Regions from separate parts of the Pseudogracilibacillus sp. SE30717A genome, predicted to be linked through region 1. Evidence: riboswitches for the same ligand, from Rfam matches in the RefSeq annotation. Region 1 holds a riboswitch; the other holds the start of a gene.
What was found. A riboswitch is a leader RNA that binds a small molecule or an ion and turns the genes downstream of it on or off. The one in region 1 is predicted to bind FMN.
Positions count from the first base shown of each region.

Region 2: another riboswitch for FMN. It lies ahead of ribD (bifunctional diaminohydroxyphosphoribosylaminopyrimidine deaminase/5-amino-6-(5-phosphoribosylamino)uracil reductase RibD); the one in region 1 lies ahead of SPD48_RS07110 (ECF transporter S component).

Region 1 is NZ_JAXHDF010000004.1:10,123-26,876, reverse strand. It holds gene SPD48_RS07140 (hypothetical protein) at 1-42, shown strand, start outside; gene SPD48_RS07135 (YolD-like family protein) at 371-688, shown strand; gene SPD48_RS07130 (hypothetical protein) at 1,086-1,253, opposite strand; gene SPD48_RS07125 (YybH family protein) at 1,573-1,932, opposite strand; gene SPD48_RS07120 (hypothetical protein) at 2,163-2,381, shown strand; gene SPD48_RS07115 (DUF3231 family protein) at 2,427-2,936, opposite strand; FMN riboswitch at 3,206-3,344, shown strand; gene SPD48_RS07110 (ECF transporter S component) at 3,504-4,088, shown strand; gene SPD48_RS07105 (NRDE family protein) at 4,195-4,974, opposite strand; gene SPD48_RS07100 (hotdog fold thioesterase) at 4,993-5,370, opposite strand; gene SPD48_RS07095 (1,4-dihydroxy-2-naphthoate polyprenyltransferase) at 5,398-6,333, opposite strand; gene SPD48_RS07090 (isochorismate synthase) at 6,568-7,971, shown strand; gene menD (2-succinyl-5-enolpyruvyl-6-hydroxy-3-cyclohexene-1-carboxylic-acid synthase) at 7,958-9,700, shown strand; gene menH (2-succinyl-6-hydroxy-2,4-cyclohexadiene-1-carboxylate synthase) at 9,690-10,541, shown strand; gene menB (1,4-dihydroxy-2-naphthoyl-CoA synthase) at 10,522-11,340, shown strand; gene SPD48_RS07070 (o-succinylbenzoate--CoA ligase) at 11,573-13,015, shown strand; gene SPD48_RS07065 (hydrolase) at 13,069-13,401, shown strand; gene ytkD (RNA deprotection pyrophosphohydrolase) at 13,487-13,960, shown strand; gene SPD48_RS07055 (ABC transporter permease) at 14,132-14,938, opposite strand; gene SPD48_RS07050 (ABC transporter ATP-binding protein) at 14,941-15,729, opposite strand; gene SPD48_RS07045 (ABC transporter substrate-binding protein) at 15,741-16,730, opposite strand.
Region 2 is NZ_JAXHDF010000006.1:212,170-228,923, forward strand. It holds gene SPD48_RS11610 (ABC transporter permease) at 1-1,745, opposite strand, end outside; gene SPD48_RS11615 (ABC transporter ATP-binding protein) at 1,714-2,433, opposite strand; gene SPD48_RS11620 (YiaA/YiaB family inner membrane protein) at 2,891-3,148, shown strand; gene SPD48_RS11625 (GGDEF domain-containing protein) at 3,292-4,794, shown strand; gene SPD48_RS11630 (MBL fold metallo-hydrolase) at 4,873-5,715, shown strand; gene SPD48_RS11635 (DUF3298 and DUF4163 domain-containing protein) at 6,324-6,947, opposite strand; gene SPD48_RS11640 (DUF3221 domain-containing protein) at 7,073-7,432, shown strand; gene SPD48_RS11645 (GTPase) at 7,504-8,745, shown strand; gene SPD48_RS11650 (M24 family metallopeptidase) at 8,771-9,874, shown strand; gene csaA (chaperone CsaA) at 9,902-10,231, shown strand; gene SPD48_RS11660 (GNAT family N-acetyltransferase) at 10,328-10,606, shown strand; gene SPD48_RS11665 (hypothetical protein) at 10,743-11,390, shown strand; gene SPD48_RS11670 (TlpA family protein disulfide reductase) at 11,440-11,964, shown strand; gene SPD48_RS11675 (N-acetylmuramoyl-L-alanine amidase family protein) at 12,054-13,025, shown strand; gene SPD48_RS11680 (YehR family lipoprotein) at 13,634-14,083, shown strand; FMN riboswitch at 14,355-14,501, shown strand; gene ribD (bifunctional diaminohydroxyphosphoribosylaminopyrimidine deaminase/5-amino-6-(5-phosphoribosylamino)uracil reductase RibD) at 14,699-15,823, shown strand; gene ribE (riboflavin synthase) at 15,783-16,391, shown strand; gene SPD48_RS11695 (bifunctional 3,4-dihydroxy-2-butanone-4-phosphate synthase/GTP cyclohydrolase II) at 16,396-16,754, shown strand, end outside.

The DNA.
Region 1 (16,754 bases):
TTAATTCGAATTTTACAAACACAAGAAAAGTATATAGGATAAAACGATCTAATTTTGGCTTAATCGGGTCGGAGTTATTTTTTATCCTTTTCATCATTTTTCCAGTAGTAAAGAAACGTTTGTTCTCATATAATAATTTTATAGGAGGGGAACAAATGTACGTAATGAATTGTTGAAATATGTAAAGCGTAATAGAACTTTAATCATTATATATATTGATGATAAAGGAATGGTGACGAAAAGAATTGTAAAAGTGTTTAAAATGAATAGTACTACTTTTTACAGTTTACTGTTACTTACGTGATGCTAGACGAACGTTTAAAATAAATAATTTGTTAACGGCCGTTCCTCTAATGAAAGGGGTGGTAATATGAAAGTCAACGATAGAGGTACGATAAAGTGGACAGCATTAATGCTACCAGAGCATGTAGAGATGCTTAATAAAATGTGGGAGGAACAGGAATATAAATATATGCCTGAACTGGATGAACAACAGATTGCAGAAAATAGTTTCCTGCTACAAGAAGCACTAGCTAACGATTTGGAAATTAAAATAAAATATTATAAAGATCATGATCATAAAATAATTGTTGGCTATTTATTGCATGTTGATATTTTAAATAAGAAATTATATTTAAAGGATATTGAAATAAAAATTGAAAACATTATAGAAGTAACAATTTTATAATTAACGAGGACTTTAAATTGAATTAGGATGTGATCAATGGAAATATAATAGTGAAGTATATCCCATCTTTCGTAGATGGAATTTATACGGTTATTAAAGAAAAAACAAATGCATCAGTGAAAATTAGGTTCTCTGAATGAGATCTATTCAGTTGAATGTGCCGGATGTGGAAATACAGATCGATTGTAACGGTGAGAAAGTAAGTAAAAATAAACCTTCCAAGGAATAATGTATGTACAAAAATTCAAACATTTCAGAGATACTCATACAGAAATGTATAAGGATATGCGAGAGGAACAATTTGAATAAATATCTGTTTTATAGCATTTATCATAATGATAATGAAAAAGAAAGTATTAGTACAAGTGAAGGAACGAATAGAGAAAGGAAGAAAACATTAATCCTCCTTTTCCCCGAAATTTAAACCGTTTAATTTACTTGAAATTTCTTTCAGTATATCGTTTCGTTCTCTCTGGGCGTTAATTAAGCTAATTGCAAACCAAATAATAAATACGAAAATGGCAATATAAATTAACAATGGAATTAATGAAAATAAAGAAAACATGTGGCACCTCCTTTTAATATTGGAAATTATAACATAGTAGCAGAAGTGATCCAATGGAAATCAAGACAAATATATACCATCCAGTATATAATAACCATTCGAAGAGTTTATTCCAATTCATAAATTGTGGAATCAGATAAAGGCTCTTTTCTATGTTCTAAGCGGTGCTAGGTTTTGAAATTTTGTCTTAGAAATCAACTATATGTATCGTTTTTATATTATCTAACTTCATGTTTCGAAATTTAATGTCACAGTCCGATTAAAAGTGAAGGATTAAAAAATTTAAAAAATATCTACTAATAAAAAACGTCTCCTAAATTCATTTGGGTAATGGACTTAAATGTTCGTGGATAAGCAGCCATTCATCGGATTCTTTGACGAAGATATTTGTGGCTCTTCCACGACCACTTGCATATTTTCTATTAATATAGCCTTCATAAAAAAATGTATAAGTACAAGTTGCTGAGTCCCTTCCAGTAAATAGCCAATTCACGTCTTGCGCTGCATAACTTTCATTTTCAATAACGGACCAAGTGCGTTCAAAGAATTTTTGTATTTCTTCATGCGACGAACAAGTCTTATCACTAAAAAAATATACTGCATTAGGGTGTAGTAACTTTTTTACCTCATTGAAATTGTGGGTATTAGTTGCCTCTATATACTCATTGAGAATATCCATTATTTCACTCCTTAATTATTGTAGTTTAATTTTACCACTTCTAATTAAGTGTTGCATAATACGCATAAAAAGCGAAGGACTGTTTGATTAATGAAAAGGTGCATACGTGAACCAACGGGCATAATGGGAATGAAAGAGAGTTTGCTCCAATTTGTTATAAAAAGCATCAGCGAGAGTTGGTTGCAGCAGAATTTGAAAGAAATCAAATGATGTTTGAAAAGATGGTTTGAGTGGAGTATGAAGATCAATATGACGGTACTAGAATGATTTACAGAACTCATAATGACACGGAAGTAGTGGCAATCGAAGTAACTATCGAATGTCCACATTGCGGTCATAGCTGGCAAGGTGATCAGAGGGTTGTATACGGTGAAACATATGAAATAACTTGTGGTGAGGAACATGCTTTACTAGATCAAGGATGTAAAAAAAATTTAAATGCACTTTAATGAAGATTAAAAAAAGCCAGGATACCTCCTAGCTTTTGAACCTTATTATTTGTCTGGAGTATTCAAATGGAGGGGCGGAGGAACTAACCACCCTTTTTCTTTATTTAACTTTAGCACTTTTGCTCCAAACATGGCCTTATTCGTATGAAATTGACCAAACATTAAACCAATATCTTCACGAATAGATTGACCTATTATAGTACTGCAGGCTACTAGCCCTTTCGCTGAGTTCATTGATAACATAGCAGCTATTTCTTGGTCAGCAAAACGAGCACCTGCCGGAATTTCTTCTAAATTTGAAACTGGACGTTCCGGTGGAGCTGGAGGCAGCGCTACACCATTGGCTTTTAATAACTCCTCAATTTGTTCACTTTCAGCTGTAGCTTCTTGAATAGCTTCTTCAAGAAGTTTCTTTAAATCACCATCACCCGTGTGATTGATTAAAGTTTGATACGTGGCGATCATGCCCTTTTCTCCAAAAAGGTATGTCCAAGTTGCAGAAACTTCACCATAATGCATTGGTTCGTCTTGGGGATTGCCGCTTAATATTCCCATAATCTCACTCCTTTAGTTTATCAATAGTCGTTATATCAAATCTTAGTGTGTGTTTATATTTCTGGATTATTCATATTAGTATAGGAATAAATATACAGCACGAATTATAAGCGAAAAAAAGACGAGATCGCTCTCGATACACCTAACACGAAACATGGGGGCCGTCTTGAGAAAAGCGCCTAAAATTACAGCTCTGTAAATGGACAAAGTTTTTAGTTCTTGCAATTCCTGCTTACTTCGGCTATATTGGAAGTATAATTAAATATCGTTTCCATTTTCGGGGCAGGGTGAAATTCCCGACCGACGGTAAATAGCAGTTGCTAAAGCCCGTGACCCGCTATGTATATAGTGGTTGATTTGGTGAAAATCCAAAGCCGACAGTTACAGTCTGGATGGGAGAAGATGAAGCTTATAGGCGCAATTTATTTTTGTGCTTAAATTTCCTTATGAAATCATGCCCTAAAACTATTTGTTTTAGGGCTTTATTATTTGAAGAGATACATAAGGAAGAAGCTTATCCTTCATCATTGTTGATGGAACGATATAGGATGAAGGAGGAGAACGATGATGCAGATTAATAATCGCTCATCAAAGTTAGTTAAACTTGTTGTTTTAGCATTACTTGCTACTGTATCGCTCGTTTTATTTTTTATTAGTTTTCCATTACCATTACTACCACCTTATTTGAAGGTAGATTTTAGTGATGTGCCTGCTCTAATTGCAGCGTTGATCTTTTCACCATTAGCAGGAGTGCTCGTCGTATTTATGAAAAATGCCCTTTATTTTGTCGCATCAGGGGCCACTGATCCGATTGGTGTAGTAGCTAATTTTATTGCTGGAACCCTTTATATTTTACCAGTTGCGTATTTATATCATAAATACCGCGGTGTGAAAAGTGTTATTTCAGGTTTGGTAATTGGTACGGCTGCGATGGCAATCGTTATGAGTGTTTTAAATTATCTACTTATCCTTCCGGCATATGCTTGGCTGATGGGATGGGAAATGAATGATACGATAAAATGGGCATCGGTAATTGGCGGTGTGTTACCTTTTAACTTTGTAAAAGGGATTATTGTCAGTATGTTATTTGTGCCTGTATTTATAAAATTAAGACAATGGATTGAACAAAAACGAATGGAAGTTGCAAGTTAATTAATTGAAATAATCCCGCTAGATGAATATATCATCGGCGGGATTTTATGATTTAACGTAAAAAACATATGTAGATTTAATCAGTAGAACCTTGAAGATGTTGTAACTATATCAGGTTTCTATTTTTTATTTGAAATGAAAATGCATTTTCTTTCAAAAAGGTACCTTGTCGATATGTTCGCTCAATAAATGTAACATGGTTTTCTTTTGTAACGAGGATGACGGTAGAACATCTAGTTCCATAATCGTCTGTTTTTATAAAAACAGGTGATAACTGCCTCTCTAATTGTAGACCAACTCCCGTATTAGGCAACTCCTCGTCTATCGCTTTTTCATTGTTTTGCAGTTGAGAAAATAATATATTGGGATCGATCACGCTTTGTTCTAAAGCATATTCCCGTAACATATTTCTAGCTTGATTAACCTTTGGCCAAGATGTATTTAATAAATGATTGCTTATCGAATGGGTGCCTGGATTCACCTCAATAATATCGTCTTGCCTGTTGCCATAATAATATAAAGTATCCATGTTTCCAACAAGAATATTAAACCCATTGTAGACATCTTTTTTCTTTCGTAAGTCTTCCAAAAATTCAGGTCCTGATTGATTTCCTGTTAAATAGGAAGTAACAATATGACCTCTCGACGTTTTACCTTCTTTTTCATTTGCAGGATCTCGGTAATTTGTAAGTGCGGCAAATTTCCCGTCCTTCGTCATCCCAAGCCATGTACCCATCTCTTTTAAATCACGGCCAGCTACAATCTGAGGATGATCCTCCCAGAAATAGGCTTCTTTTGTTGGACGGGCATAAAATTCATCGCGGTTTGCTGCTACAATTAATTTATAATGAGGATGCTCATTTAGGTGAAAACTGATAATACACATACTAACGCGTCCTTTTTCCTATTTCTTTTTTACAACTCCAAGCGTACAACGAGAAACACAGATTAATTTATCCTGTTCATCTTTAATTTTAATATCCCAGACCATAGTCGTTCTTCCGATATGAAGAGGAGTTGCTGTAGCAGTAACCATTCCATCTTGTTTACTTCGAACATGGTTAGCGTTAATTTCCATACCGAAAACTGCCTCGTTTTCCTGATCGATATTTAAAAATCCTCCTACACTTGCAACTGTTTCGGCAAGTAAAACACTTGCTCCGCCATGTAAATATCCAGCCGGCTGGTGTGTTCGATGATCAACTGGCATTGTCATAACTACTTTATCTTTTTCTAATAGGATGGTCTCAATCCCTAGAGCTTCCATAAGTGTGCTATTCAAATGAATCGTCCCCTTTACTTATATGAATTAAAATATCTTACTAATAATTAATGAAATACCAAGTAAAAATCCATATAATGAGTTTGTTTTCCCTGTAGCAACCATTGCTGGCATCATTTCAATCGGTGTCGTTTTCCCACGAAATCCAATGATTACATCCCATGCTTTTTTGATGCTAATAAGTGTAATAAAAGACCAGACCGGAAGCATGCCGATAATGATTAAAATCGCCGTCATACTATATGCGATGAAAAAAAGGCTTGCTAAAAAGATGATTGCATTTTTACGGCCAATTAATATAGCAATGGTTTTTCTCCCACTTACTTTATCTCCATCTAAATCTCTAATATTATTTGCAAGTAATATGGCTCCAATAAAAATGGCGATTGGTATTGAAATTAACACTACTTCTTTAGTAATCATAAGTGTTTGAATATAATAGCTAATCGCAATAATAACTGTGCCCATTAACAATCCGGCAAATAGTTCACCAAAAGGAGTATACGCGATTGGTATAGGGCCCCCTGTATAAAGATAGCCAATAACCATAGATGCCGCACCAATTACAGCAATCCACCAACTTGACTCGATACAAATATATACTCCAAGTAGAATAGCGATGCCAAAAAAGATGAATGCTAAATTTAAAACCGTTTTTGGAGCAACTCCATCTCGAACAATCGTACCTCCAATACCGACCGACTTATCTGTATCTAAACCACGAACATAATCATAATACTCATTAAACATATTCGTAGCGGCTTGAATTAAGATGGATGCAACTAACATCGCGATAAATAAACCTGTATGAAACGTATTATTTTGAATAAGGGCGTACATTGTTCCTACAAAAACAGGAACAAAAGAGGCTGTTAACGTATGTGGTCGTAATAAACGCCACCAAACCTGCAACCCATCCCTTTCATTTAATGCTTCTTTAATGTCTGTTTTATCTGAACTCATACTAATCTCCTTAACTGTAATCGTATTGTAAACTTATTATCATCTTTCATATTATGGAATTCAATAGACGATGTCAATTCAATCAAGCTATCGACCAAATTAACGTGAGTTAAGAATATTTATCCTTAAATTTAGTTAAATCCCATCGGGTTATATCCCTTTCCTTGAGAATCAAAGGAAAAGAGAATAAAATAGAGGGGTAGCCTATTGCTACGCATTATTGGAGGTTTAACTATGATCGAATTAAAGGAAATGACCTTAGAGTCCTTTTTATATAACATACAATCGAAATTAACTCATAAGGAAACAAAACAGTTAATTAGTTGGACAAGTAAAATTAATCCAGTTGATCTTCTTACTGTTTTTGAATCAGCTAATAAGTCTAATCTTGATCGTATTTTTTGGACAAATAGCTCAAATGATTTTGCATTAGTTGGTGTGGGAAGTGTTCATAAACTAATTTCTGAACAGCAAAGTTTTGATCAATTGGAAAACGAATGGAAAACGATCTTGCAGCAAGCTATTATACATGATCCATTTCAACAGTCAGGCACTGGACTTGTCGCTATGGGAGGAATGTCATTTGACCCAAAAAGAAATAAAAGTAAATTATGGGAAAAATACCCTACCAGTCAAATGACAGTACCACAATATGTTGTTGTTCAAAATAGGGAGGACTATTTTTTCACTGTAAATTATTTAATACAAGGTAATATGAATACGGAACAATTAGTGGCAGATAGTAACAAAATGCAGAATCTGTTATTACACTCTTCAACAAAACCATATAATGAGAAACTTTCGATTGTTTCAAAAAAGGAGATCGAGCCTGACAGATGGAAACAGTCGGTGCAAGAAGCAGTTGAAGAAATTCGCAAAGATCAGGCTAAAAAAATTGTACTCGCAAGGGAAATGCGCATTATACTGAATGAGCCTGCTGTTATTTCTGAACTACTAAAAAAGCTAAAGGAAACACAACCGAACAGTTATATTTTTGCCTTTGAACATGGGGATAACTGTTTCTTAGGAGCGACCCCTGAAAGACTTGTTCAAGTAGAAGGAGAAAATGTATTATCGACTTGTTTAGCTGGTACTGCTCCAAGAGGAAAAACAGTTACGGAAGACGAGCGAATTGCCGATGCTTTATTAAAGGATCAGAAGAATCGAGAAGAACATGAGTATGTTGTTCAAATGATTAAGCGAAGTATGGAACAATACTGCGAAGATATTTATATTCCTAATGAACCAGTTGTATTGTCATTACGAAATTTACAACATTTATATACGCCTGTTAGGGCGACGCTCAAAAAGGAAAGTACTGTGTTTGATATCGTGAAGGAACTACATCCAACTCCTGCTTTAGGCGGAGTGCCAACGGAAAAAGCTCTAGCATTTATTAGAGAGAAAGAATTAATGGACCGGGGTTGGTATGGTGCACCGATCGGCTGGTTAGACAGTGAAGGAAATAGTGAGTTTGCTGTCGCAATCCGTTCAGGACTTATTCAAGGTAAGGAAGTTTCTTTATTTGCAGGTTGTGGTGTTATGAAAGATTCGGATCCAACAATGGAATATGAAGAAACGAATGTGAAATTTTTGCCAATGTTAACAATTTTGGAGGATACGGATGAATCATACTGAGAAATTATCACGCTATATTGCAAATTTTGTTGATGAATTAGTTTGTAGTGGACTAGTTCATGTCGTTATTTCGCCGGGTTCAAGATCGACACCACTTGCAATGCTGTTTAGTGAGCATGAAGAAATACAAAATCACGTCTTAATCGACGAACGTTCTGCTGCTTATTTTGCGTTAGGGATAGCAAAAGAGACGAAAAGAGCAGTTGCTTTAGTTTGTACGTCGGGGACTGCGGCAGCTAATTATTTTCCGGCAATTGTTGAAGCTTATTATGCACGTGTGCCACTAATTATTTTAACTGCTGACAGACCACATGAATTAAGAGATATCGGTGCTTCACAAACAATTAATCAAATGAATATGTATGGCGACTTTGTTAAAGAATTTCATGAAATGGCAGCTCCAGAAGCGACTCCGGAGATGCTGCGGTATATAAGGAGTAGAGCGTCAAGAGCCGTGCGAGTTGCAGAAGAGGGGACTCCTGGACCTGTACATCTAAACTTTCCATTTCGTGAACCACTAGTACCTAATCTTACATTAGATAACTTATGGGGTGACCGATCTCATGATTGTTTTAATCGTTCATATGAAGGTAAAAAACAATTAGACGAACATTTGTTGAAAACACTTTTTGAAAAAATATCTTCTTTACCCAATGGGATTATAGTTTGTGGACCACAAACAGATGCAAGATTGGCTAGAAACATAGCAGAGTTAAGTAATCAATTACAGCTGCCAATTTTGGCCGATCCTTTATCACAACTGCGTTCAGGTTCTCATGATACAACGAATGTTATAAGTACGTATGATGCTATTTTAAAATCTGAAACGATGCGTGATAAATTAAAACCAGATTATATCATTCGCTTTGGAGCAATGCCAATATCAAAAAGCTACTTATTTTATTTACAACAACATGGAGATGTTTTACAAATTGTTGTGGAAGATTATGATAAGATGCGGGAACCTACGAATCATGCCAGTGATTATATCTTTGCCGATGGTTCGTTACTATGTCAGCAATTGGGAAGGCTTGTGAAAGACTGTTCTCCGGAAGTTACTTGGTTAGAAAAGTGGAAAATGCTAGAAGGGGAAAGTCGCGTTGAACTAATGAAAGCCTCTGAAAAGCAGCTTACAGAGGGGGAAACAGTTCGTGAAATTGTGAAATCACTCCCGAAGGAAAGTAGATTGTTTATTGCTAATAGTATGCCGGTGCGCGATTTAGATACTTTTTTTATGCCGGATGATAAACGTATTATTGTTCATGCGAACCGTGGGGTTAGCGGGATCGATGGAACAATATCTAGTGCATTAGGGGTAGCGGCTGTTGCAAACAAGCCAGTTACATTAATTGTTGGCGACTTAAGTTTTTACCATGATATGAATAGCCTGTTCGCTGCAAAACGATATAATATTGATCTCACAATTGTACTGATTAATAATAATGGTGGGGGAATTTTTTCATTTTTACCTCAAGCAAAAGAAGGCAAACACTTTGAAGCTTTATTCGGTACACCACTTCATATTGATTTTCAAAAAGTAGTGGATATGTTTAGTGGAGTGTATAAGCAAATACAATCAAAGCAAATGTTAGTAGAATCATTGGCAGAATCCTATCAAAAAAGCGGACTTTATGTTTTAGAAGTGCAAACCGACCGAACAGAAAATGCCGCCTGGCATAAGGAGTTATGGGCGAATATCGAGCAGAGGTTAGTTGATAATGATGTATAAATTTCTTAAAATAAACGATGCAACATATAGCTATACCATACAAGGAGAGGGAGAAACTCTTGTTCTGCTCCATGGATTTACCGGCAGTAGTATGACGTGGGAAGATTGTGTGAAAAAGTGGGCAAGACATTTTAAAGTAATTACCATTGATTTACCTGGTCATGGTAAGACAGCTACAAAATCTCTGAGAACAATGGAAGCATTTTGCGAAGATCTAAAAACACTTCTTATAACAATGAACATAGAGTCAGCACACATACTTGGGTATTCAATGGGAGGGAGAACGGCATTAACATTTGCGTTACTCTATCCCGAAATGGTTCGTTCACTTATTTTAGAAAGTGCTTCCCCTGGACTAAAGACTAAAGAAGAACAAGAAAAACGAATGGAAACAGACGCACTATTAGCCGAACAAATAATGGTAAATGGTGTCCTTGATTTTGTTTATTATTGGGAAAATATTCCGCTATTTAAGAGCCAAAAGCAATTGCCTGCAAAAGTAAGAGAAAAAATTCGTACTGAAAGGTTATCACATAGACCTGAAGGCCTGGCCGAGTCATTGTTATTTATGGGGACGGGCAGACAAAAGTCGAATTGGGGACAACTTCCAGATTTAAATAAACCGGTTCTTTTAATTGTCGGTGAAGTGGATCAGAAGTTTGTAAGCATTAATGAAAAAATGAAGAATAAATTTCCACAAGCAAAACTAGAAATTGTAAAAAAAGCAGGTCATGCCGTACATGTTGAACAAGTAGAAAAGTTTGTTAAAATAGTAAGAGAGTTTATAAAAGAAAAAAATTACATAAAAGAGGGTGCGATACATGACAGTTCAATGGAATAAAGTTAGAGACTACCAAGAAATAATTTATGAGAAATATAATGGTATTGCTAAGATTACAATGAATAGGCCAGAAAAACATAATGCATTTACGCCACTCACAGTAAATGAGATGATTGATGCTTTTGCAGATGCACGAGATGATTCATCAATTGGTGTTATCGTTCTTACTGGAGCAGGAGATAAAGCCTTTTGTTCGGGCGGAGATCAGTCTGTACGTGGACACGGAGGATATGTCGGAAGTGATCAAATTCCTCGATTAAATGTATTGGATTTACAAAGACTAATCCGTACGATTCCTAAACCGGTTATTGCCATGGTAAATGGATATGCGATTGGTGGAGGCCATGTGTTGCATGTCATTTGTGACTTAACGATTGCATCAGAAAATGCTACATTTGGACAAACTGGTCCTAAGGTAGGAAGTTTTGATGCAGGATATGGCGCTGGATATTTGGCTCGTATGGTCGGTCATAAAAGAGCTCGTGAGATTTGGTATTTATGCCGCCAGTACACTGCAGCGGAAGCATATGAAATGGGTATGGTAAATACAGTTGTACCTTTAGAAAAATTGGAAGAAGAAACAATCCAATGGTGTGAGGAAATTCTCGAAAAATCTCCAACTGCGCTTCGTTTCTTGAAAGCATCCTTTAATGCGGATACGGATGGACTTGCAGGAATTCAGCAAATGGGCGGAGACGCTACACTTCTTTACTATACAACAGATGAAGCGAAAGAAGGAAGAGATGCATTTAAGGAAAAACGCAAACCAGATTTTGATCAATTTCCACGTTTTCCATAAATTGAAATTAGAACGGTAATAGTTAGAACAGATTTAATGTTCCCGCTTGCTTTACGTAGGCATGCTACAAGGAAACTGGAATTAGATTCTTTGTAGCTTGCTACATTCGTGAAAGTTTGCGGGTTTTTATTTGGAAACTGATTTGAAAGTTAGTTTTTCTTCTGAATTAAAACTCGTAAATGATCCTCCACTTGGAAACACTATTATTATAACTAGTTAGGAGTAATAAAATATGTCTGAGCATATGCCTCATTGGTTAACAAAACAAGCGAGTTTATCTCCAAACAAAGTGGCTATTGAAACTGCAGATAAGCAAATAACATTTTTGGAATTAAAGGAAACAAGTGAACGTTTCGCTAGGAAACTTTCTTCTTTAGGGGTGAAAAGAGGGGACCCTGTTGCTATCTTATCAACAAATCATGTAAATATGGCTATTACAGTTCATGCACTAAGTTATTTAAAGGCAGTTGCAGTCATGTTAAACACACGTCTAACGACGGATGAATTAACATACCAATTATCTTCCTCGGAAGCTAAATTAATCATTACAACTGAGATGTTACGTGACGAAAAAAAATTATCTCATCCTTATCAAAAAACTTTTCAAGAGATATTTTTACTACAAGAAAAGGATACAGAACTAGCAACACATATTGATTTACATGACCCATTTACAATGATGTTTACTTCTGGTACAACTGGTTTTCCAAAAGCAGTCGTCCATACTTATAATAATCATTGGTGGAGTGCGATTAGCTCTGTTCTTAATTTAGGCTTAACACGAGAAGATAAATGGTTACTTACATTGCCAATCTTTCATGTAGGCGGACTATCTATTTTATTACGAAGTGTCATTTATGGCATGACAGTATACTTGATGGAAAAGTACAATAAAAAAGTTTTATTATATGTGTTGAACGAAAAGAAAATAACAATTGCGTCACTTGTCACATTGATGTTACGAAATTTGCTTGATGACATTGATGAAACGGGATTTCCAAGTCATATTCGTTGTATTTTACTCGGTGGTGGTTCTGTTCCAGAATCATTATTAAAACTAGTTAAACAAAATGGTATTCCTTTATTTCAGTCCTACGGGATGACGGAAACAAGTTCTCAAATTGTTACACTAAACATGGATGATGCATTGTCGAAATTAGGGTCTGCAGGGAAACCGTTATTTCCAGCAGAGGTAACAATTGATTGTCCGGATGAAGCAGGAATAGGAGAAATATGGGTAAGAGGACCAATGGTAATGAATGGATATAAAAACGAAGAGGCGAATAAAAAATCTTTCGTCAATGGCTGGTTTAAGACTGGTGATCTAGGACACATAGATAATGAAGGGTTTTTATTTATTGTTGATCGCCGATCTGATTTAATTATTTCTGGTGGAGAAAATATTTATCCAACTGAAATTGAAAATGTGTTATTGGAATTAGATGAAATTAATGAAGCAGCCGTCGTCGGTAAAAGTGATTTTTTCTGGGGAGAGGTACCAGTCGCATTTGTAGTAAGTAAAGAAAAAGTAGCAGCAGAGAGTATTCAACATTATTTAGCAAAGCGACTTGCTACGTATAAAATACCGAAAGAAATTTATTTTATCGCCAGCTTGCCTAGAAATGCCTCAAACAAAGTGCTACGCCATCAGTTAAAAAGTCGAGTGAATCTTTAAGTAATGCATGTTTTTTTTAGAATGTGACACATTAATCGTAGGAGGTGTCCATTATGGATAAAAAGAAATATTATGTTAGTTTACAGTCAAGAGAAATTTCTCAAATCCAATATCAAAATAACAATGCATTTACAATTTACGCTACTCCAACTGAAATTCAAATGTTACGAAAAGTTTTGGATAATGTCCATACATCAGAATTTGATACTTTTTGGCGCGCGCACGTTCCTATTTTACCATATCACAATGATCCATCTAATGATCGATATGATGAAAGTTTATCAAATGCTTTATCCATTATTTATGAACTTGGTGATGAACAGGCAAGAAAATTTATTGAAGAGAGCGGGATACTCGGCGATCGTCCAATTGATATAAATCGATAATAGTACTTGAATGAGCACTATCTTTCTATTTTTCAATGAATACTATACAATAGAAGAAGAAATGGATTTGAAGGTAGTTGGTTCCATGGAAGAATTTGTGTTTAAAGATTATTATCGGAATGAAGTTAAATTATCATTTCAGGATCATCCTTTTTCTAAGGCGCCAAAACATGTATGGGTCATCTGTAAGTATGAGAATAAATGGTTGTTAACAGAGCATAGCACTCGAGGACTTGAGTTTCCAGGTGGTAAAGTCGAAAAAGGTGAATCGGCTAGAGAAGCAGCCATCCGTGAAGTAAAGGAAGAAACCGGCGGTATTGTTAAAGATTTACACTATATTGCACAATATTTCGTTCGTGGAAAAAGCGATACAATTATTAAAAATGTTTACTTTGCCCCAATCGAGTTGCTTACAGAGCAGTCAACATATTATGAGACGCATGGACCTGTTCTGTTAGATAAGATTCCTGATAATGTAAAAGATAAAAAGCGATTTAGCTTTATGATGAAAGATGATGTGCTTTCACGTTGTCTCCGGTATGTTCAAGAGAATTATTAAAAGAAAAAGGCTGGGAAATAAGCTAGAAAGAATTATTGAAACACGAATGATTAAGTTTATAACAGTCACTACAGAAATATTGTTCGTGTTTCATTTCTACTATTTTGTTATGTCACAGCCTCTTTTAATTATTCACTGTCCTCTACAAAGGATAATTCAGATAAAACAGTGTTATGTCGTATGTTTAATTAACCAACTTTCTAACTTTTCTACAGCTTTATACATTATAGCTGCAAATAATGCTATGATGACTAAGCTAGACATTACAAGTGTAAAATCAAACACTTGGAATCCATAAATAATTAAGTAACCTAAGCCATTATTTGAAACTAGAAATTCACCAACGATCACTCCGACCCAGCTAAGACCAACGTTTACTTTTAACGTAGAAATCATCGTAGGAAGTGTGGCTGGAAAAATTGCTTCCTTAAAACATTGCACCCTCGTTGCTCCAAAACTTTTTAAAACACGTTGATAATTAGGATCCACTTCATTAAAAGCGGCATATACCACTAGCGTCGTAATAATGACGGAGATAATCGCGCCCATCATGATAATAGATAAGAATCCAGGACCTAAAGCGACAATAATAATCGGTCCCAGTGCAACTTTAGGCATTGCATTTAGAATAACTAAATATGGATCACAGATCTTTGCGAATCGCTCAGATGACCATAATAAAGACGCAATAATGATCCCTAAAACTGTGCCGATAATAAATCCAAGTATCGTCTCAAATAAAGTGTATTGCAAATGACTGAGCATGGAACCATCGGCTATTTTTTCATAGATTAATTGAGAGACTTTGGTAGGAGAACTGAATAATAACGGATCGATAAATCGCTTTTTACTTGCTATTTCCCATAGCGCAATAAAAAAAATAAACAATAAAATTTGCCAAACTGTTACAATTCGTTTTTCCGACTTAATCTTCTTTAAATAATTGTCGTAAAAAATTTTGTCAATTATTTCTTTCATTATCAGACCTTCCTTTCGGTTTCGTCCGACATATCATCACTTAACTGTTCCCATATTTCATCAAAAATAGGTTGATATTTAGGATGCCTTCTTACGAAAAAAGGGGCTTCATTGCGTAATTCTTCAGGGACATTGAAGGTTTTAGCAATTCTGCCTGGAGATCCTTCCATTAAAAAGATTCTATCACTCATTGAAATAGCTTCCCCTAAGTCATGCGTAACTAATATGGCAGTTTTATTGTATGTTTTCATTAATTTAGCAACTAGATTTTCTAATTTTAATTTTGTAACATAATCAAGAGCGGAAAAAGGCTCATCGAATAATAATATTTCGGGATCTGTTATTAATGTTCTGACTAAAGCAATCCGTTGACGCATGCCTCCAGATAGTTCGGATGGATACACATTTTCTGTATGAGACAAATTAACATCTTCTAATAATTTACGAGCAAGTCTTTTTGTTTCATCAGTAATGTTTTCACTTATTTTCGGGCCGAGTAGAATATTATTCATCACTGTTTTCCAAGGAAATAAATAGTCTTGCTGAAGCATATAACCTATATTCAACGAGGAATTAATGATCGATTCATTTCTTAATTTTATTTCTCCTTCAGTTTGTTTCATTAAACGAGCGATGATAGATAAGATGGTCGATTTACCACATCCACTAGGTCCAATAATAGAGACAAATTCTCCTTCTTTAATTGATAAGTTAATTTCATCTAGTGCTTTCGTATATCCGGTGGTAGTAAAGTAATAATGTGATACGTTATCTAAGGTTAAAAATGACATTCTTTTTCCCCCTAGTCTTGAGTAACCTCATTTGCAATATCTGTATTCACTAACTCTTCATATGGTGCATGTTTAGGTAACTCTCCCGCTTCATCCATTATGTTTTGTAAGTTATCCCAGGCCTCTTCGGTTAATAAAGGACTTGTAGCAAATGAACCTTGTCGTTTATAGCGGTCTATGGAAGCGGTCAAAATATCCAATTCTGTATCTTCAAAATAGGGCTGAACAACTTTTGCAATTTCTTCAGAATCTGATTCTTCAACCCAATTTTGTGCTTTATAAATTGCTTTTGTAAAACTATTTATGACGTCTTCATTTTCTTTGATATAGCTTTCTTTTGTCATAAACACCGTGTAGGGGATCAGGCCTGATTCTTCCCCAAAGGAAGCAATTACATGACCTTTACCTTCTTTTTCAAACGTACTTGCTGTGGGTTCAAAAAGTTGCACATATTCAGCATCTCCGGAGACGAAAGAACTTGGAATATTGGCGAAATCAATATTTTGTAATAACTCCAGGTCAGCATGAGGATCAATATTATGTTGTTTTAAGACATATTCTCCTACCATTTGAGGCATTCCTCCCTTACGTTGCCCCAAGAAAATGCTGTCTTTTGTGTCTTCCCATGTAAAATTAGGCTTTTCACTTTTAGCAACTAAAAATGTCCCATCTGTTTGTGTTAGTTGTGCAAAATTGATCACAATATCTGAAGCATCTTGTGCGTAAACATAAATGGATGTTTCGGAACCGACTAAAGCAACATCCGCATTATCGGAAAGGAGAGCAGTCATTGTTTTATCTCCTCCCCATGTAGTTTGTAAATCAACATCCAATCCTTCTTCTTCAAAAAATCCTTTTTCAATTGCAACATATTGAGGAGTGTAAAAAACAGAGCGGGTAACTTCCGCCAACTTGACTTCAGAAACATCTTTGGAAGAACAAGCTGTAAATAGTACGAGAGCAAAGAGTATTAAAACACTTGCTAATCTTGTTATTCTCATTCAATTCGACTCCTTTACTTTTTC
Region 2 (16,754 bases), on a different contig from region 1:
GATGGTTCCTTCGTCAACTCATTAAAAATTATATCTTCTTTTTTTGATTCCTCAAATAATCTAGGTCCCTCTTTATCTACAGCTAGGACAGAAAATTGTCTCTTTTCTTCTTCGATTGTTTCCCATGTAATTGGCGTAGCCTCCGTTAAAAGCTCAACATTAGCAACAGACTCATAAGATAGCAGCTTTTCTCTATCTTCATTCGACCAAGGAGCTTCTGAAGTGACTCTTAGGTCTCCTCCATAAGTATTCCTAATTTCATTTTCATAACCTTCAGGAGCAGATTCTATAACTGCACTTAGTAATAATATCACTGCTATCCCAACAGCAAGAATAGCGGAAGTATTGGCATTTCGATTTAATTGTTGTGTTATGCTTTGAGCTGCCAGGCTGCCAGAATATCCGAAAAAAATCTTCAAAATAGGTTTAAATATCTGATTCAGACCCATTAACAATAATGGAAACAACAGAATGATACTTGCTAAAATAGCTATATAAGAGGCAGGATGGTCGATAAATACAAAAGAAAGTAAGCCAGCTCCAAGAATAGTCCTATATATGTATTGTTTTATAGAAAAATGTGATTGGTTTTCTGTTTTTAATGTCAATAACACAGAGGTTTTTCCAGCATTGTATATTGGAAATAAAGAAAAAACAACAGGAAATAAAATTCCGATTATTACAGCAGTTAATGTAGGTATTTTCCAATTCAATGTGTATACCATGTCAAATTCAAACACAGCAAGTAAAGTTTGCATGAACATATCTCCAAGCCATATTCCTATGGGTACCCCAATAGCTGTACCTATTACAGCCAAAAATATCACTTCAATAAGAATGAGCCTAGAAATAGAACTTTGCAGATAACCAAAACTCTTCATTATCGCAAATTCCTTTTTTCTCTCCATAACAGTTGTATAAATCATGTTAAAAACAATGAAGCCACTAATTAACATCGATAACCCAGCAATTAAGTAAAAAAATGTATAAAGTCCCTCTATATCATTACTTTGTCGATCATCTGCGACAACTGGTTGTGCATAGACATTTGAATCACGAAATTCTTGCTGGAGAGATTGAAAAAGTTTTTCTCCATCTTCGTTTGTTTGAAATCTTAAATATGAAAGCTCGTTTTCCATGCCAGTCCATTCTTTTAACAAGCCAAGAGGAGCAATAATTCGGAAACTCTTTTGTTCAGCACGTTCCCAGTCACTCGGACTTGCAAGCAGCTGGGTATATTCAACGATAGCGGAAATCTTAGCTTCTCCTAAATCGGTAAACCGAATTGAATCACCTACCTTTTTATTTAACAGTTTTGCAACAACGTCCGGTATCACCAATCCTTCATTATCTAAAGTTCCTTCAATAACTGGAAGTTTTAGCAATGAACTATTTTGATCACTTATGCCTGTAATTCGTACAGACCTTTGATTTAGGGAATGATTACCCTCAAGCTCAAAGAAAGCTTGTTTATCAAGCGCCATTAATATTTCTGTTACAGCTGGACTAGTCACAACCGGTGTAACCAAATCTTCGGAATAAGTATGATCATCGCTAAGAATCCAATAATCCGCATTTGCCACATACATTTGTTCATAATAATTGAAAACATCATTTGTTGTTTTGTCTGCAATCAGCATAGAGGTTATAAATGCTATACCTAAGATAATCCCAAGCATTGAAATAAAACACCGTTTTTTATTTTGTATTATGTTACGCCATGAAATTCGCCACATATTCAGCATAATCGTCATCCTTTCGAGAAATCACTTGATCAATAATTCCATCTTTAAAAAGAATAATTCGATCAGCAAATCCAGCTGCGAAAATATCATGCGTAACCATTAAGATCGTTTGATTATTTTCTCGATTAAACCTAGATATTAAGCCAAGAATTTCTTCGGCTCTATTTCTATCTAAATTTCCTGTTGGTTCATCGGCTAATAAAACAGAAGGATTATTGACCAGTGCTCTTGCTATAGCTACTCGTTGTTGTTGACCACCACTAAGTAAATTAGCTCGTTTCCGACCAAGTCCTTTTAGTCCAACAGCATCTAGTAATTCTAATATAGTTTGGTTCTTTTCTTTAGTTAAACTACCATCTGCATGAAGAGGGAAAGCTATATTTTCTTCTACAGATAATGAAGGTAATAGCTGATAATTTTGAAAAATAAAACCTATGTACTTTCTACGAAATATCGTTCTTTCTTTTTCTGTCATATTACTTAGATTTCTTTGATTTATTAATATATCTCCTTGAGTGGGTGTATCAAGACCACCCAATAGTTGCAGTAATGTACTTTTTCCAGAACCACTTGGTCCCATTATAGCGACGAATTCTCCTTCTCTAACATTCAAATCAGCACCTTTTAATACTTGAGTTTTTTCTTGTCCCTGTATAAATTCCTTTTTTAAATTATCGATTTTAATCATGTTTTAAATTCCTCCTATCCTTCACAGAAATATTATATACTAAGTATATATATTATTAAAGTAAATTTATTCAAAACCCTTTAAAAAAATGATTTTAGACATAAATACACCTATATAAACATATACTTAGTATATAACATATAGATGTATTTTGTTTCAGAAACATAGAATATTTTATCTTTTATAAATTTCTAACAAACAGTATATCTGAATGGCGGCAGATGTGAGGCAATTTTCAAAAAAAGAAATGAAATTAAAGTGTACCAATAAACAATAGAATTTCTTCAAAATCATCAATAAAATATTTAAAGCACCTTACTAGTAATAATTAACTAGATAATAGAATGAGAATGGCGATCGTATCGCTAGAAATCCTACTTTCTCGCTATTGTAGGAACCCCCGTTTTACAGTATATTATTTGTAGTTAAGGCATTCTTAATAATAGGGGGTTATCAAATGCGTGAACATAGACGGAGAAATACAGCTGCTTTCGTATTTATGGCATACTTTACGTTTGCGGTAGGAATAGTATTGTTTTGTATAGGTTTATGGAATGCAAATATGGAATTAAATGAAAAAGGCTATTATATTGCTGTTATGATATTGGTTGCTGTTGGAGCAATTTTAACGCAGAAGGTTGTTCGAGATAACGCAGAAGACGATGCAATTATTGAAGAACAGAAAAGAAAACAAAATTTAGCAAAGAAGGAATAATTTTAAAGAGCAGAGTGTCCGCCGTAAATTTCACGGAGGGCACTTTTTCTTTTTATAAGTTTCCGTTAGCTATTATTGATTCTATTATTATATGAGAAAATAACGTAGAATAATAGGTAAAAGGACTTATGGAGAAAAACATAATGAGAACACATTATAGATTTAAATTATTTATCGTATTGTTTGCATTAGCGAATGTGATTACGATTACCATTACTACACTTGATTATTTTCGATTAAAGCAGCAAATAATCGAAGACAATCAATTTAAAATAGAGCATGCCACTGATACGGTAAAATATGCGTTAAAAACAATCGATAAAGCATATTATTTATTAGATGAAAAAACTGCGAAGAGTATGGAAATACATACAAGTGCACTACAGGAAAAGTATAATTTGAATCCAAATTTTGAAACTTGGGATTTCATTGAGTTAAGTAAACAAATGAAGATGGATATATATATTATGGACGAAAATAATATAATAATTTATGGCAGTGTACCAGAAGAAATTGGTGTGGATTTTTCCGAGTGTTGTACATCTTTTAATAAAATATTAAATAAAAGAAGAGATGAAGGCAAACTTTTTATTGACGGGATTGATCTAGATCAACAAAGTGGAGAAGCTAAAAAATTTAGTTATATGGCTACAAAGGATAAAAAGTATATCATAGAGCTTGGTTATTCTCTAAAAAATGAAGAAATTTTTCAGCAGTTTAATTTTTTGACGATCATTGATGAACTCGTACCTAATTTCGAACTGATTGAGGAGTTGCATGTATTAAATTTTGGAGGGTTGCCGTTTGGTACAACAAGAGGATATAAAATTTCGACAGAACAAAGAAAAGCATTTGAAAAGGCAAGAGAAAATAATGAGATTGTTGAAATAAAGACAAAGCATAATGGGGAAAATGTAATTATTCGTTATGTACCTTACTATTCAGAATATGATGATGGTGAAAATACAAAAATAAAAGTAGTCGAGATTATGTATAATACACATGATTTGGATGATGTGTTACACGAAAATTTAAAGGTTTTTGTTGTGCAGCTTATTATTATTTTAGTCGTTACTATCCTTGTCTCATCATTGATTGCGAATTGGTTTGCAAAGCCAGTCTATTTGGCATTTCATGATAGCTTAACAAAACTGAAAAACAGAGCGGCTTTTAATGATGTTATTGAACAATTATTAGTAGATCGCAAGCAAACTATCTCTTTATTAATGATGGATTTAGATAATTTTAAAATAGTCAATGATACAATGGGACATGGAAAAGGGGATTACTTACTTTACTTAATTGGTCAAACAATAAAAGAAACCATTAAAGTGGAAGGCAAAGCGTTTCGATTAGGTGGTGATGAGTTTGCTATTGTTATGCCTAATGCGAATAAAGAAGAGTCGATACAATTGGCGAAAAAAGTAATTCAAGCTATAGAAGACAGGTTAAATAACGAAAATGAAATTAATACATTTGCTGTCTCAGTGAGCATCGGTATTGCTTTGTCAGAGGAAACAGATAATCAGGAGTCGCTTTATAAGAAAGCAGACATTGCCTTATATACAGCAAAAGATAAAGGTAAAAATCAATTCATCGTATATCATCAAGGGCTTATGAGAGACATGCTTGAAAATGAAGCTTAATCCTTTATTAATCGGGAACATAACATTTGTACGAAAGTGACACACTATGGACAAGATTAATGAAAGGAGCGAGCGTCAGTGGGAAGAAAGATGAATTATGGTAAAGATTATAAATATATACCTGCTACTTCTATAGCGAGTGGATCAGGCATTGAGGTCCTTCCGGATTTATACCAATTCACCATTCAAATAGTAAATATCCATATGGTAGGTTATCCTAACAAAGAATTCGTACTAATTGATGCAGGAATGCCAATGTCTGCGGATCATATTATCAATGCTGTGGATGAAAGGTTTGGAAAAAATAGTCGTCCAAAGGCGATAATTCTAACTCACGGACATTTTGACCACGTAGGAGCATTAATAGAGTTAATTAATCGATGGAATGTACCTGTATATGCTCATGAAAAGGAAATCCCTTATTTAACGGGAGAAAAAAGCTATCCAGTTCCAGATGCTACTGTAGAAGGTGGACTTGTAGCAAAAATGTCTCCAATTTTTCCAAATGAACCTATTGACCTTGGAAAGAATATAGAAGTATTACCGTCCGATGGGACTGTACCAAATTTACCTGAATTTAAATGGATTCATACTCCAGGTCATTCACCGGGTCAAGTTGCGTTGTTTAGAGAAAAAGATCGAGCATTAATTGCTGCAGACGCATTTGTTACAGTCAAACAAGAGTATCTGTACAAAGTATTAACCCAAGAACATGAAATTAGTGGCCCACCCAGATATCTTACAACTGATTGGAAAGCCGCTAAATCGTCTGTTGAAATATTGGCGAAGCTTAATCCTTCAGTAGCTGTAACAGGACATGGCTTACCAATGGCAGGTGAGCAATTAGCAGAAAGTTTGAATAAGCTTATCCTGCATTTTGATGAGATTGCCAAGCCTGAGTATGGAAAGTATGTTAATTAGATACTTTGCAGCGTGAAAATAGATAATTAAAACTTGGTAGTATCAGGGTTCACTTCCTTAGTTGATTTTCAAATAACTGGTTGATTGAAAATTTAACTATATTTAAAGATATTTTATCGTTGTATTTGATGAAAACTGTGCAGTAGCTGGAGTCTACAGTCCTTTAGTTTCAGCATCGTTGATTTCCGCCTTCGGGCAGTTCGCTTTCCGCGGGCAACGCTTCAGCTTCCTCAGAAGCAAAGATCGCTTCTTGCGGGATCTTCAGCTGTTGCTTTTCCCGCAGGAGTCGACTGCCCTCCGGCTTCAATCAAACATTGTGATAGTAGTATCAAACTGTGAAGAGCAGTTTACCAAACACACCCAGCGTAGCATACTTCCGAAGCGGTAAGGCTATTACTTTCTAAAGTTACTGCGCAGTTTATAACTTTTGTGCAAAACAGCTTTACCACTATATTCGAGTTAATCAACGTTTTTTGTTTTAACTCACTTTGTTGGTGTGGAAAAATAAGAAATCCGCTCCGTAGCCTGTAATGAATCTTTTCACAGGAAAGGAGCGAATTTTTACATATAACCTTAAAATCGATCGATGTTTAATAACGTTTTATGGATCATGAATTGGTCGCCATTCTCCCTAAAGGTCCCTCTTCGGTTATGATTCCTTCCAGTTCAAAAACTGAAATTGGAAACATTGGTAAACCATATACATATGCAGCAAGTTCATATTGTTGAAAATAGATTACCAATGATTTGTCGGCAATATAAAAATCTTGATCCGGTCTAATCGATATAAAAGGTTCAAGTGTTGTAATATTTCGTTCGGCGATTTGTTCTGCAATTTTTTTGGACAATACTTCTACATAGTTACTATTCTTCTTAAATAAATTATTTAACTGGTATGAAGCCCCGGTCAGTGTATCGACAGTTAGTGATTTCATTAAAGTTAATCCATGAGCAGCATAAGGAAAAATAGCATAATTAGAAAAAGCGATGCTTACTATATTTCTTTCATTGGTTTTCAATTCAAACGTTCCAAGCATTTCCGCGAAATTGGTTGTATTTTGTTCCTGGTATTGTAATTTAACTAAGTTATTAATGACATTAAATATTTCCTGATTAATTATGTGTTGAACATATCCATTTTGTAAGCTATATAGTCTCGGATAATACAGTGTCATTTCTTGTTGATGAATTAATCCTGTCTTAATTACGACAGGTACCGTTATTGAATACATAAAATTCATCCTTATATGGTTAGTGCTTTATTCTATTCAATCATTAAACAAATGTCCTTATTTCTATTTTGGAAATTCATTCATATAAGTTACAATATATGTAAACGATAAAAGAGGGATTTATGATGAGGAAATATGGAATCATCATCGGAATTATCATCCTGCTTGTTGCTTGCTCATCACAAAATTCAGAGGACCCAGTCAATCTTGATGACAGGGAAGTCTCTTTTAATGCGGAAATAGTAGAAGCACATGAAGGATATTTAATGATTACTCCTAAAAAAGATGAAGATGAAATAAAATCAGCTGATCTTATCACTGTATCAACAAAGGATGTTGAGCTAAGTGACATGAATGGAAATAAAATTCAACCATCGATGTTTAAAAAAGGGATGGAAGTGGAAATTGTTTATGACGGAATGATTGCAGAAAGTTATCCGGCTCAAATAGTAAAATGCTATGAAATTCGAATTATTTCTGAATAAGTATGACTAAATTGCTCTATCTGCTCATGATATAATGGAGGAAATATAAATACAAAAGGATGAACTAATCGATGAATGACAAAAAAACCGGCATCTATGAACAAATGGAGGAATTATTCGGATTTATTTTAAATAATGTAGACCGTTCAAAAATATCATCTAAAAATAAAGCACAAATTAGAGAGGAGATAGTCGGTTTGCAGTCATTTGTAGTTAGTGCAAGACCGGCACGGATTGCAATTGTTGGGAGAAGGGGAGCTGGAAAGTCTAGTTTAATCAATGCAATTTTTGGAGAGGAAAAAGCGGAAGTTGGTGACTATAAATCCCAAACAGGTGCTGGAAAGTGGTACTTATTTGAAAATGAATTAGGTGGCATTGATATTTTGGATACACGTGGACTAGGTGAATCTCATCGTCCTGAAGAATCCACTATAACTGCAAGTCCATTAGAAGAAGTTAAACAATCTATAAAAAACAAATGTCCAGATGTTATTTTATTTTTATGTAAGGGAAAAGAAGTAGGTTCACGTATTGATGAAGATCTAGAGCAGCTGCAGCAATTAAAACAGGATGTGTATGATATGCATACATATGATGTGCCTATAGTCGGAATTGTGACACAAGTTGACGAGCTTGCTCCGGCATCCAATAGCGAACCACCGTTTGACCATCCTAAAAAACAAGAAAATATTCAGGCGACAGTAGAACTACTCGAAGAAAAAATTAGAGAAATTATTACAACACCAGTTACCGTTATTCCTATAAGTGCTTATATTGAATATGAAAATGGCAGTGTCGTCTATGACAGACGCTGGAATATCGATGTATTGCTTGATTATTTAATTACAGAATTGCCAAAAGAAGCACAAGTAATATTAGCCAAGGTCTCTAAAGTTAAGTCAGTCCAAAAAAGGTTAGCAAGAAATATTGGAAAAAGTGTCATGGCTGTTACCGGACTTGTCGGGGCTAGTCCTGTACCAATGGCAGATATGCCGATTATAACTGGGCTCCAACTTTCTATGATTGGAACCATTGCAATGATTAGTGGAAAGAAACTCAATCGTAAAACGATCATTCAGTTTTTAGGAGCAATGGGGGTTAATGTAGGGGTAGGTGTTGCACTAAGGGAGGTTTCAAGACAACTTGTAAAAGTTTTTCCAGGTGCCGGTAGTATTATATCTGGTTCCATTGCTAGTGCAGGTACTTACGCGCTTTGTGAAGCGGCTATTGCTTATTTCATTGATAGTAAGTCACAAGAAGAAGCAAAGAAAGTATATGAACAAGAATTAGAGGAACAAAAGAGAAAAAACTAATATATGAGAAAGAAGGAATATACGAATGTACAAATCAAGACAAAAACAATTAATGAGTTATATTCAAAACGAGTTAAAAGTCGATGGCATAATATTAATGTCCCCTAACAATATATATTATTATACTGGATTTCATGCAGAACCTCACGAACGATTTTTTGCGCTTTTTGTTCACGCAGAAACAGAAAAAACAATATTATTTCTGCCAACGCTTGACAAAGATGCCGGTGAGAATTTTGCAGTAACAGATAAAATTGTCTCTATATCTGATACTGAAAATGCATTCGAGAAATTTTCAAAGACTGTTGGGACTTCATTAAGTTCGTTTGCAATTGAAAAGTCTGTTGTCACTGTACAACAATATGAACTCTTAACAGCATTATATCCCCATGCACAGTTTGAAAATATTGAACCTTATATTGAACGAAAACGAATAAGAAAGTCACCAGAAGAAGTAGAATATGTCAAAAAAGCAATTCAGATTACTGAAAAAGGATTAGTGAATACGTTGGAATTAATTCAGCCAGGTATGACTGAATTGCAAATTAAAGCAGAATTGGAATATCAATTAATGCAATTGGGACCAAGTGGAATTGCCTTTGATACAATTGTCTTAAGTGGAGAAAACTCTGCACTGCCACATGGTGTACCAGGATCACGAAAAGTTCAGCGAGGAGACTTTCTTTTGTTTGACTTTGGAGTGACTGTAAATGGATATCATTCTGATTTAACCCGTACCTTTATTGTTGGAGAAGGTTCACTAGAACAAATGAATATTTATGAAACTGTATGTCGGGCAAATGAAAAAGCTATTGATACAATAGAAGTTGGTAAACCTTTAAAAGAAATAGATTTGGCGGCAAGAGAATATATAAATGCGAAACATTATGGGGAATATTTTACCCATCGAATTGGTCATGGTCTAGGTTTGGATGTACATGAACAACCATCTATACATAGTGGAAATGAAACACTAATAGAGCCTGGAATGCTTTTTACTGTAGAACCAGGAATCTATGTACCTGAGGTTGGAGGGGTACGAATTGAAGATAATGTTTATATAAATGATGAGGGAGAGGTAATTGTACTCAGTTCCTTCAGAAAGGCTTTAACATATATTGCAGTTTAATGTAAAAGAGAATGTAGGAGGAATTTTATGATTGAATTTGCAGATTTTCAAAAAGTAGATATGCGGATTGGGACAGTGGTGAAGGCGGAACCTTTTCCCGAAGCCAGAAAGCCGGCAATAAAATTAGAAATTGATTTTGGTGAACTTGGCATCAAGCAATCTTCCGCTCAAATTACTAAAAGATACTCGCCAGAAAAACTAATCGGTCGTCAAGTTGCTGCAGTTGTAAATTTTCCTTCGATGCGAATTGCAGGATATAAATCGGAGGTATTGGTACTTGGAGGTATGTTGGGTACGGATGATGTTGTTTTATTAGCTCCAGATGATCAAATTGAAAATGGCACTAAAATTGGCTAATAATTATTATTAGTTTTTTAAGAAAGTTGAGTCAGATATTTTTGTACATAATAACAGTATGGTACGATGAGAGAAAATAATAGAGGAGGAATATTTATGGCTACTATTCAAAAAGGTAATAATAAATTTTATATTGGAGAAAATGAAGAAACACCAATTGCTGAAATTACATTTAAACCGAAGAATGAACAAACTATTATAGCTGATCATACGTATGTTTCAGATGAATTACGTGGAGAAGGTATCGCTGGTAAGTTGCTTGAAGCATTAATTGATTATGCTCGTAAAGAAAATAAAAAGATTGTTCCTGTATGTTCTTATGTAAAACAAAAAATGGAAAGAACGGAAGAATACCATGATCTAATTGCAAAATAAAGTGAGGACACCTTGGTGATACCAAGGTGTTTTTTTGTATTGGTTTTGACAAAATAGTGAATGCAAAACGAAAACTTATCTATTGTTCTGTAAATAATATATACTTAAAAGGAAAGGAAATGACGGAGGAATTATCTTGGTATCAACTACTGCTTTAATTTCGATAGGAACAATAATATTTAGTTTTATGATTGGAATATTATTTTATTATTTGATCGTTTCTGACACAAAGGAGATTAAAAAGCAACGCATAGATCATGCACTTTCTTATCTGATTAATTTTGTTTTATTTATTTGGGCCGGAAAAATCATTCTCCATATCAATAGATTTATTTCGGACCCTTTTGCTGTATTAGCTTATCCAAGTGATGCGAATGCCTTTTATATTGCGACTCTATTATTATCCGGCACAATCGCATATCAAGTAATGCGCGGAAAGTTGGATGGTGTAAGCTTATTGAATACATTTATTCCGATTTTTATTTCCGCCTTATTCACTTACGAATTTTTACAATGGACAGTTCATGGAGAAAATCAAGCAATTATTCAACTTACTTGTTCCGCAGTATTATTAGTTATTTATTTTTTACTATTGGAGAAGATGAATGTAACAAAATCGAACTTACTCACTATTATGCTATGGATCATGGTTCAAGCGTTCATTGCTATACGTAATACGTATTCAATCGTCTTTGGATACTCTATCTCTATTTATTTTTTTCTAATTTTATTTATTCTAGTTTTCATTTATTTTGTGTATAGTATTAGAAGTAGATCAATATAAATTAAATACTATTTTACTTAGAGGAAGCGATTTAACTGGAGGAATATTAATGAGAAAATGGATTATAATACTTATCGTTGTCGGTTTACTCGGATGGGCAATTTACGATTTCACTTCAAAGCAGATTGCCAAAGAAGAAGATCCGGAAGTAGGAATCGAAAAGGACAATTCGGCTCCGGATTTTGAACTTACTACAATAGATGGAGAAACAGTGAAGTTATCTGAATTTCGGGGAGAAAAGATTTTACTGAATTTTTGGGCAAGCTGGTGTGCACCTTGTCGATCTGAAATGCCAGATATGCAGAAATTTCATGAAACATATGATGATGTTGTTATATTGGCGGTAAACTTAACGGAAACGGAAACAAGTAAAACGAATGTAACTAATTTTTTAGATGAGTATGAAATCACCTTTCCCGTACTCATGGATAGTGAGACAGTTGTCGCGAATATTTATAATGCAAGGGCACTACCGACTTCTTATTTAATTAATTCAGACGGTAGGATTCATAATATAGCAACTGGTCCGCTAAATTATGAATCAATGGTTCAAGAATTTGATAAAATGGATTGACTGTACAAAAAAGTGCGTAAAATGTAAACATATGTGTAAACGAAAATGACTCTCCTTACATTTATTATTAATGAAGGAGAGATTTTTTTATGGTGAAAATTTTTATTGATCCTGGTCATGGAGGCACAGATTCCGGAGCAACAGGAAACGCCTTATTAGAAAAAAATATAACATTACAGATAGCATTAGCGGTTCGTAAGTATTTAAGTGAATATAAAGGTGTTTCAATAAAAATGTCTAGAACGACAGATAAAACAGTTACCTTAAATGAAAGAACAAAAGAAGCAAACAGTTGGGGAGCAGATTATTTCCTAAGCATTCATATTAACGCTGGGAAAGGTACTGGATTCGAGTCGTATATTTTTAATAAATTATCAGATACAAGTTCTTCGGCGAAGAAAAGAACGATTATTCATAAAAAAGTTTTAGCAGTTAATGAATTAAGAAATCGGGGTCAAAAGAAAGCTAATTTACACGTCTTACGTGAGTCTAAAATGGAAGCTGCTCTTACAGAAAATGGTTTTATTGATACAGCCATAGATGCAATAAAAATGAAAGATAAAGCTTGGATTGCTCGAGTTGGTAAGGCACATGCAGAAGGTATTGCACAAATTTATAACTTAAAAAAGAGTTCACCTCCATCTACTCCTACTCCCTCTAAACCCACGTCAAATTCAATCAAAGACACGTATAAAGTGATTAAAACTACCGAGGGCTATTCTACTGCACAAGATGCAAAAAATAGGAAAAACAAGAGATCAACCGTATCAGCTGGTACGTATTATGTATATAAGAAGGCTTCTGGGATGCTGAATGTGACTAAACAGAAAGGGACTCCGGGAAGTTGGATCAACCCTACAACATCTTCACCAAAACAGCCTTCATTTAAAGTCGGAGATCATGTTGTCATTAAAAATAGCGCCAAAACTTATGCTACGGGAGAAAAAATACCGAGCTGGGTAAAAAACAAGTCATTAACAGTTCAGCAAGTAGCCTCGGAACGCCTGCTACTAAAAGAGATAACCTCCTGGGTGAAAAAGACAGACGTATCGAAAAAATAATAAAAAGTATAAGATTTCTGGAAAGAATTTGGTTTTATTGATTTAAGAAGTATGAATAGAGGCAGTTAATGTATGAACATTTCTTAATTTATCCAACTTAATAAAATATCACTTGTCCAATTGTATACGTTTAGTCTGTTTAAGTTTACAAAAGGAACTTAAGCAAAATCCCAGTGTTTTTATAAAAGTATCCGTGAGTGTTGATAGTATGCACGATGCTTCGATACCAAAAATACTGGGGTTTTTAATGATGTTGATGATAGAATTCCTAAGTTCGTTTATTCTGGTTTCAGTTGCTAATAAATGAGCCGAGGGGTCTTTAATAGAATACTAAACTAGTTAGAGCGTGTTCTTTAAAGGCCTTACAGTCTTATATTGAATATGAAGAACTACAAAAATTAACGATAAGATAAACCTTTTAGCCTATTGAAGTGTGGCTTGTTATTGGATAAGATAATTTAGGTTGTTTAAAGTTTTTAGCAGATAAGAAAAGATTTATACTTTCTTACTGCTCACTTAACTAAAGACTCCCCCTATGAAGGGGCATATTTTCTTTAGCGATAAGCTAAGTTTTCTAATTAAAAATTCATTAAAAAAGGAAGAGTAGAATGAAAAAATGGATAATGTTTGGTCTAACAATACTTCTCAGTTTTACACTAGTCGCTTGTAATTCTAAGGAAAATATCGTTACGCTTCAAACGGAACAAGATGGCGTTATAAGTGAACTTACTTATAAAGCGAATGGAGACAAAGTAACTGAACAAACTGCCAAAAATGTATTGCCTTATGAATCAATAGGTGTAACCACTTCAGAGGAAGCAAAGGAAGTATTAGACGATTTAATAGTCGGCTATGATGATACAGAAGGGGTTACACATAATATGGATTACCAAGATGACAAAGTAATTGAAACACTAACGATAGACTACGAAACGGCTGATTTAAATGAAGTAAACAAATTGTCTGGAGCCTCGTTTGAAGGAGATGTAGACAAAGGAATTAGTTTAAAAAAATCAGTGGAAATGTTACAAGAACAAGGATATGAAGTTGTTGAGTAATCTACAGAGTTAAATAGAAAGTTTTTTAGCACCCATTGAGGTGCTTTTTTTCATGCCCAAATACTTAAGGTGGCATTGATATTGTAGATGCCTCATTGGAATGAAATACGTTTACTTAGCTAATAAAAAATTTGTTGATCGATTGTTGACTAAATTCAGCGAGCAGCAACATAAAAATAGCCAAACTACCCTGATAAATTCTTCATAAAAACTTTTAGGCTTGAAGTTTCGTTCACTTTTAGTTATGGTAAATATACAACTGCATATACTAACAAGTCTTCGGGGTCGGGTGAAATTCCCAATCGACGGTGATTAAGGATAATTCCTTACAGCCCGTGACCTGTGTCATATAAATGACATGGCTGATCTGGTGAAACTCCAGAGCCGACAGTGATAGTCTGGATGGGAGAAGAATTGTTAAACGAGTAAATAAGTGGAGTATATTTTTTTGCATTCCTTCTTTATACATTTATTGGATATTAATGGAGGCATTGAAATAGTATGTCTATTTTCGTGTACTTTCACACGCTTATTTGCTTATTTAATAATTGATTTTTAAGTGCCTCTGAAGAAGATTCAGAGGCATTTTTTTGTTTTATGTAAGGAGGGGATAGGTTGTTAGATGAAAAATATATGCGTTTTGCAATTCAGTTAGCGGAACAAATGAAAGGTCAAACAACCCCGAATCCGCCTGTTGGTGCAGTTGTAGTTAATAATCAAACCATTGTAGGTTTCGGTGCACATATGACATCTGGAGAAGCCCATGCAGAAGTTATTGCATTAGAAATGGCTGGTGAAAATGCAAGAGGTTCAACGGTATATGTAACGCTTGAACCGTGTACTCATTTTGGAAAAACGGCTCCTTGTGCAGATCTATTAATCGAAAAGCAAGTGAAAAAAGTTGTCATTGCTTGTATCGATGTACATGACAAGGTTGCAGGAGAAGGAGTAGCTAAATTAAAGGATGCAGGAATTGAAGTTGAGACTGGATATTTAAGGCAAGAGGCGATTCATTTATATGATGTGTTTTTTTATTCCATTACATCAAAGTTGCCATTTGTAACAGTGAAAACTGCTGTAAGCCTAGATGGGAAAACAGCTACTGTTGGGCAGGAAAGTAAATGGATCACGAATAAAACGGCTCGATTAGATGCACATCTTTACCGTCATCAGCATGATGCTATTTTAGTTGGAGTAAATACCGTTATAAAAGACAATCCAAAATTAACAACTCGCATCCCTGGTGGAAGAAATCCAATCCGTATCATTTTAGATACACATTTACGTACTCCTACAAACGCGAAGATAGTTACTGATGGTGAGGCTGAAACATGGATTTTTATAGGTAAACGAACACCCTCATCGAAACTAAAGAAGTTTACTCATTCTTTCGTGCGTATATTTCAGATGGAAGATGAAACATTGGAAATGAGAAAGGTTTTGGAGATATTAAGTAAAGAAAACGTCTCATCACTATTTGTTGAGGGTGGGGCAACTATTAATGGTTCCTTATTAAAAGAAAAATTAATTAATCAACTAATTATATATATGGCACCTATCTTGATTGGTGGAAAAGATGCTCCAGGTCCATTTGGTGGAGAGGGATTCCATCATTTAAGGGAATCGTATCATTTACAAATTAGTGAAATTACCCAGATCGATGATCAAATTAAGATTGTTGCTAAAAAGGAGGATATGAATGTTCACGGGAATTGTAGAGGAAAAGGGTCAAATAATTGATTTAAGTAAAGTTACTGAACGCGCAATACAATTAACGATACAAGCAACTGATGTTTTAGATGACATCAATATAGGTGATAGCATTTCAGTTAACGGGATATGTCTAACCGTAACAGCTTTTAACAAATCATCTTTTAAAGTAGATGTGATGCCTGAAACGATAAAGGCGACTTCACTCTCATCGTTAAAAAATGGCTCCTATGTCAATTTGGAAAGAGCGCTTTTACCAACGGATAGAATGGGTGGTCATTTTGTAACGGGGCATGTTGATGGATTAGGGAAAATTACTCAAAAACAATTTGTGGAGAATTCTATTTATTATAAAATTAGTATCTCTCATTCGCTCATTCCTTATTTTGTTTTGAAAGGATCTGTTACTGTTGATGGTGTTAGTTTAACAGTTTTTGATATAGAAGAATCAGAATGTACGTTAACTATTTCACTAATCCCGCACACAGCAGCTGCCACGATTCTTGGAGAAAAGAAGGTTGGAGATATAGTTAATATCGAATGTGATTTACTTGCAAAACATGTCCATCATTATTTAGAAAAAAACATAAGGATGTGAGAAGATGTTCAACCCGATTGAAGAAGCGATCCATGATTTAAAACAAGGCAAAATCATCATCGTTATAGATGATGAAGATCGAGAAAATGAAGGTGATTTTGTTGCCTTAGCTGATAAAGTGACTCCAGAAATGATTAATTTTATGATTACTCATGGGAAAGGGCTAGTTTGTACTCCGATTTCGGAAGAACTGGCCTATACATTAGACCTTTCTCTTATGACAAATAAAAATACGGATCCTTATAGTACCGCCTTTACGGTCAGTATTGATCACATTCAGACTACTACTGGAATTAGTGCCGAAGAACGTGCACTCACTATTAAGGCATTAACAGAAAGACAGGTGAAAAAGGAAGATTTTAA